One region of the Bacillus sp. 3255 genome, then DNA from elsewhere that is predicted to be linked to it. Evidence: riboswitches for the same ligand, from Rfam matches in the RefSeq annotation. Region 1 holds a riboswitch; the other holds the start of a gene.
What was found. A riboswitch is a leader RNA that binds a small molecule or an ion and turns the genes downstream of it on or off. The one in region 1 is predicted to bind S-adenosylmethionine.
Positions count from the first base shown of each region.

Region 2: it holds a riboswitch for S-adenosylmethionine, as region 1 does, so the genes downstream of both, J2X61_RS11300 (hypothetical protein) here and metA (homoserine O-acetyltransferase MetA) in region 1, are expected to answer to the same signal.

Region 1 covers NZ_JAVDUS010000001.1:190,003-193,413, forward strand. Annotated here, with positions in the region: gene J2X61_RS00730 (aminotransferase class I/II-fold pyridoxal phosphate-dependent enzyme) at 1-557, opposite strand, end outside; gene metA (homoserine O-acetyltransferase MetA) at 608-1,552, opposite strand; SAM riboswitch class I at 1,657-1,786, opposite strand; gene J2X61_RS00740 (hypothetical protein) at 2,008-2,235, shown strand; gene corA (magnesium/cobalt transporter CorA) at 2,597-3,411, shown strand, end outside.
Region 2 covers NZ_JAVDUS010000006.1:124,499-127,909, forward strand. Annotated here, with positions in the region: gene J2X61_RS11290 (glycoside hydrolase family 88/105 protein) at 1-188, shown strand, start outside; partial or broken gene J2X61_RS11295 (transposase) at 245-461, opposite strand; gene J2X61_RS11300 (hypothetical protein) at 800-1,312, opposite strand; SAM riboswitch class I at 1,406-1,535, opposite strand; gene J2X61_RS11305 (metallophosphoesterase family protein) at 1,804-2,646, shown strand; gene J2X61_RS11310 (glycerol-3-phosphate responsive antiterminator) at 2,690-3,322, shown strand.

The DNA of each region.
Region 1 (3,411 bases):
GCACCCAGCTCGATCGGGCGCTGCAGATACGGCGTCAAGAGCGTGTTGTCTACGATGGACACGATGCCCTTCTTGCGGGCCCAAGTACATACGAGCTCGAGATCCGTAATCATCATGAGCGGATTCGTCGGCGTTTCGATAAGGAGCCCTTTCGTATTCGGACGATATGCGGATTCCAAGCCGTCCAGGTCATTGGTGTCCACATACGTGGCGGTGACGCCGAAACGCGACATAATTTTCTCAAGCAGACGATACGTACCGCCATACAGATCCAGAGATACGATCAAGTGATCCCCTTGGCTGAAGTAAGCGAACACCGTTTGCAGCGCGGCCATCCCGGAGGAACAGGCAAAGCCGGCATCTCCCGATTCCAATTGCGCGATCGCGTCTTCAAGCACTTTGCGAGTCGGACTTTTCGTACGGGCGTAGTCGAATCCTGTGCTCTGACCGAGTTTCGGATGACGGAAAGCTGTTGCTTGATAAACAGGGAAGGATACGGCTCCGGTTACAGGTTCTTGGATCGAGCCAATTTGGGCGAGACGACTTTCGATTTTCAACAAAGGGGGTTCCTCCTTAAGGGTTTAGGGTACGAATGACGATTCCTGCATTACAATTGCGCACTTGCCAGGCTTTCATTAATGTTGGCATTTAATTCAAAAGGCGTTTCTTGATATACGTAGTAGTTCAACCAGTTGGAGAACAGCAGGTTCGCGTGAGCTCTCCAAGTATTATACGGCTGTCTGCTCGGATCATTGTTCGGGTAGTAATTCTTAGGAACTTCAATCGGAAGTCCTTTGCTCACATCGCGATCGTACTCCCATTTCAATGAATTCGCATCATATTCCGAGTGGCCTGTTACGAAAATGTGCTTCCCGTCGCGCGTAGCTACAATATAAACGCCGGACTCCTCCGAGTCGGACAAAATCTCCAGCTCCGGACATCGCTCGATATCTGCACGGCAAACGTCGGTATGGCGCGATTGAGGAACTTGGAAAATCTCATCAAAGCCGCGCAGCAGCTTCGTATTAGGCACCGCCACCGTGTGCGGGAATACGCCGAACATTTTGTTATCCAGCGCCAGCTTGCGAACGCCGAAGTGATGGTACAAACCCGCTTGGGCCGCCCAGCAAATATGCAGGGTTGAAGTGACGTTTTCCTTACTCCAGTTCAGGATTTGCGTCAGTTCCTCCCAGTAATTCACATCTTCGAAATCCATCTGCTCTACCGGGGCACCCGTAATGATCATGCCGTCCAGCTTCTCGTGTTTAATATCGTCAAAGGTTTTGTAGAACGTTTCCAGATGTTCGGCAGACGTATTCTTGGACGTATGCGTTTTCGGATGCAGCAGTACGAATTCCACCTGCAGCGGGGTATTTCCAATCAAGCGCAGCAGCTGCGTCTCGGTCGTTTCCTTCGTCGGCATAAGATTCAGCAATGCAATGCGAAGTGGACGTATATCTTGGTGATACGCGACCGATTCGTCCATGGTGAAGATGTTCTCTTGGTTTAAAACTTCTTTGGCAGGCAGGTTGTCAGGAATCTTGATCGGCATCCTGTTCACTCCTCTTCATTGTTAGATTTTGGCGTCAAATAAATGCAAAAATGGCCCTCTCTGGAATCAGAGAAAGGCCATGGAAAGTCAAAGTCAATGTCCTTCTCTTATCTCCCAGATTCGCTTGGTCAAGCGTCTCCGCAAGAATTAGCACCGTGCATACCTTTGCTTCCCAAAGGTTTGTCGGTTGCCGGGTGTCATAGGGCTAGTCCCTCCACCTACTCTTGATAAGAAAATGAAACGTATGTGATTAAAATCATCATACTATAAAATGAATGAATGTCAAGACACCAACCCCGTCCGAACAAGCTCTATTCGCAAAGAATTTGCATAGGATTGTCTCCACATGATATTCTTGATACGAAACGTATCATATTCAAATGTTTAAGAGTGCCTGCAAACGGGTAAATACATTATCAAACTGATTGAATCCAAGAGATCAAAGGAGGTTTATTATGACCACAACTTCTTCGGATAGCTTCTCCGCCTTCGCTTCCTTGAACCGGTACTTCGCGCTCAGCGAGCAAGCGAAGCCGACCCGCCAGCAGGCTGAAGATGCGGCCGCTATCCTGTGCCGCGTTTACGGCGCGGAAAGTGAAGAGCAGCTGCTCCAGCATGCCGATCCTGAGTTGATTGATACTTACAAAGAAATCAAGAGCAAAATTTTGAAAGCCGCCATGTAATGGCGAACGGCACCTCCGTTGTTAGCGGCGATCTAACATCGGAGGTGCCGTTTTCGTTCCGGCGGCTCTTTTTTTTCGCACAAGCCAAGCTGTATTTCCATAGAGTATCTCAGGCCGTCATTGCTGCTTATTTCGGCAAACTTTTTGGCTTGAAACGTAATATATGAAGGGTTATACTAGACAAGTATTATTCGACACGGATTAATAAAGGGGGGCATACGTTTGGACGGGGAACCGAGGAGTAGCACCTGCAAGAAATGTAAATTTTATAGTGTAGGAATGCAGACCGGTTATTCCATCATTCGTAGCCTAGGCCATTAATGAATATAACCGGCTGATTCCATGCAAAGGGGTGGATCAGATGAAAACACGGTGGGTTCAGAATGGCATTTTCACATTGGTCGAAGACGTGTCTGTCGCACTAACACCTCCAGAACAAGGCTTTTATTGGATTGATGCAGGAATCGAGGATTTAGAACTTCTACAACCTATGTTCCATCTTCATGATTTGGCCGTGGAGGACTGTTTGAGCGAAGAAGAACAGCGTCCTAAGATTGAATTTTATGATTCGCATTATTTTATCGTGATTAATTCCATACGTTTCGATGATGAAGAGATTTTCCTTCGCGGACTTAATTTATTCCTAAGCAAACATTACATCATTACCGTTACACGGCAGAAAATTAATGAACTGCGCGCTCTGAAGCCCTTTCTCTGGGAAGAGGAGGTGAACAGCGCCGATCGTTTCTTGTACCATCTGGTCGATCTTGTCGTCGATAATTACGTTGCGGTTGGTGACCGTATCGAGGCCAAGCTCGAAAAGCTGGAAGAAGATATTTTAGTAGCGACCAAGAAATCGCATCTGAATGAGATTATCGGGCTCCGCTCCGAAATTCTCTGGCTCAAAAAAGTGCTCGTGCCGCAGCGCGATGTCATCGGCATGCTGGGCAAGAAAGATCTTCGGCTGATCGATCATCAGCTGCAGAAATATTTCGGCGACGTCTACGAGAACGCCGTCAAAATTGTCGATACCTTCGACACGCTCCGCGATCTCATGGGGAACTTGCGAGAAGCGTACCAGTCCTCCCTCTCGAACCGCGCGAATGATATCATGCGCGTCTTCACCGCATTAACCACGATTTTCATGCCGCTGACGTTCATTACAGGTGTGTTCGG
Region 2 (3,411 bases), on a different contig from region 1:
AAGGCATTCTGGCCAATATCGACGAAGACGGATCCGTCCGGAATGTGTCCGCAGGTACGGCGGTCATGTATTCCGTTGACGATTACAAGGTGATCTCCAAGAAGAGAGTGCAAGGGTGGGGCCAAGGATTGACCCTGGCTTATCTGGTCGCACTGATTCAGAATAAGGAAATTGTCAATAAAATTTAAATGAACGTGGAAGACCGCTGGTCAAGACCCCAAATTGTAGACATTGAAAAAAAGCCCTATACGGCAAGCTGGTGCCGATACTCTATCGGTGTCAGCTTGTTTAGCTTTAATTGGAATGCGTTCTTCATTATAAAATTGGATAAAAGCCTCAATTCGTTGTCGAGCTTCTTCAATCGAACGGATATCATATGGGTAGAGCGCTTCTGCTTTGAGATGCGAGAAGAAGCTTTCCATAACGGCGTTGTCTAAACAATTGCCGCGACGCGACATGCTGATTTGGGCGCCAACCGTAGTCTCCTGTTCACGGGGGCACATTAATATTCCCTGACGGTTTTTCCTAGTCAGCCGCAGGGCGTAACTGGAATTTCTCCCGTTATTCGCGTGAAAATTAGCCCAGTTGTACGAATAAAGGGAATTCCTCCCGTTAATTTATCCCCATTTCGCGTAATGGCTGCGAGTTAGGTCTGAATAACGGGAGGAATTCCTGTTATTCAGCATTCAAGGATCCGCCAGGCTGCATGTAACAGGAGAAATTCCCGCTATGGGCGGGACTCTCGGTAGAGGCTTGGCTCTCTTGGAGGAGCCGAGCTTTCTTGTCGCTGCGGCTTATTTTAGAACCTGACATACGCTTGCGTATGCGCCAGGAGGTAGGCTCGTTCCATGAAGTCACTTCGATCCTTGCCGGTAATGAAAGTAAGCTTCGTTTTGCCGGCAGCATCCAGGAGTGCCGACTCCATGAACTCGGATCTCTCGGGTCCGAGCGCCTCATACCTGCGTTGAACATAGTCCAGGCTATCCGGCAGGTTCAGACCTTTCAAACGCTGAAACTGAGAAGCCCACATCGTGAAATCGCCTCTCAAGCTGCTGCAGGGAATCGCGAATTCTCTTAAGCCGACGACTCCGAGAGTGGTGGTAATTGCCATGAGCCCGCAAAGCTGCGATTGGTCTCCCAGCTGCCGCTTGGCTGCAAGCTCGCTGTCATATCGAAATAGTTCGATTCGAATAATTCTGTAAGCCCCTAATGAGTCGAGACCGTTCGCCGGATCAGACCATTCTCGGCTATCTTGCCGCTGGGGATGAATATCCCGCTCGCGGTGTGTGTGTTCTTTCATCGTGATCGACATGGGATCCCTCCTGCAAACAAGTTGGATGATAAAGCAAAAAAGACCTTCTCCGGAAGCAGAGAAAGGTCTTAAGCTTACAATGTCAGATCCTCGCTCTTATCTCCCGGATTCGCTATACGTAGCGTCTCCGCAAGAATTAGCACCGTGCACGCCTTCGTGTTACGAAGGTCTGTCGGTTGCCGGGCTTCATCGGGCTAGTCCCTCCACCTGCTCTTGATAAGAAAATTCAACATATTCAATTGTTTTTATCTTACTATAAAAGGCCTTGTTGTCAAGGGAATTTCCATCATGCCTGTACACGAGAATGTCAAAAAACAAGAGACGAGCCAATGCCGTTACCGGCATTGGCTCGTTTTTTTTGCATGACAGCCGCCTGAACGTAAAATATTTACAAAAAATAAAAGTAAACTTGTAAATAAATTTTACACTTGTTCATTATCATTACAGGAGATGGCGTCACATCAAATTTGATAGAAGGTAGGAGAGAACTCATGCGATTAGTACTAATGGGAGATCTACATTATCACGAGGTTGATGAAGCAATTCCAGGATGGTTGGAAGCCCGTAACGATTTCTATCAAACCTTTTTGAGACGATTTATGGAAGTGGAAGGGGATGCTCATATTTCTTTGGGCGATCTCACCAATTACGGACATTCCTCGGAACTGAATGAAGTCTACGAGATCTTACGCAATGGCGGCAGAACGTTTTACCATGCTCTAGGGAACCACGATCTATATGCGTCAACGAGAAACGAAGTGCTCGCAATCAGCGGACAAGCCCGCTATCATGTCGTTAAGACGGAAGTGGCTGACCTCGTGTTTCTGGATACGGCCAAAGAGATGGATTTCGAGGATTGGGGAGGCTGGGTTGACGAAGAGCAGCTGAGCTGGTTCGAAGAGGTCATCCAAGCATCCGGAACGAAGCCGGTATTAGTTTTTGCCCATCACCCGGTACATAAGACGACGACGAATTCGGATAAGGATAAGGGCTCCATTCATCCGGACATCGATATGTGGAAGGTGCTGAGCAAGAAAGAAGGAGTCGGCATTTATTTCAACGGCCATACGCATATCGATTCGATCGTGAATCAGCAGAACTGGACGTTCGTTCAGCTGTCGGCGTGTCTTGACCAGCACGGTTTGCGGGTTGTGGAGATCGACCGGGATGAAATTCGCATTAGTGCTGTAGATGTAGCGGACGCGGCCCTCACAGACAATGTCGAGATGCTGTACAACAACATGAAGCACTTTAGACACAACCCTCTTGCTCGCGGCCAAGAATCGGATCGGGCATGTACGGTTTCCCTGCGGCTGGCAGCGGAACACAAATAGCGGTTTCGGTTCGAACACAGGCGTTTACCAGGAGGTCTGATGGATGAAGAAGCTTAAGAACGATGAAGGCGAGCTGTTTTTCCAACGGTTAAGCGCACACCGTATGGTGGCCTCGATCAAGGAGCCGAAGCAGATCGAACTTGCTTTATCGCTCAGAAACCAACTTAGCGGCGTATTTCTGCTTACCGGGCACATTGGGGTCATCAAAGGGTACGTGGATGTGTTCAAAAGTCATCAGCTGCCGGTCTTCCTGCATTTGGAGAAAATAGGCGGTTTAAGCACGGACGCCTACGGCATGGACTACTTGGCCAAAGTGATCAAACCGACCGGGATTATTACGACGAAGACGAATGTCGTCAAAACAGCGAAAAAGATGGGGCTGCTCGCCATTCAACGCTTTTTCCTCGTAGATACCGAAGGGTTGGAGAACATAGCCAAGAGCCTGACCCAAATCGAGCCCGATATCATCGAAGTGATGCCGGCGCGAATTCCGGAGATGATCCGGGAGATCAAGAAGTTCACCTCCCTGCCGATCATTACCGGCGGTTTGCTGTTCGAACGAAGCCATGCCATGGAAGATTTCAAATATGGAGCCACCGCCGTATCTTCTTCCAAGTCGGAGTTATGGCGTGAATCTTTTGCCCCGGATGAGAAGAAGCTTCGCAGCATTGTGTGAACCGTAGGCACAGACCGGAAATTTTCAAAAAATTCATAGTCATTTAACACACGGATAATACTCAGCCATTATGATGAATGCAGACAAGT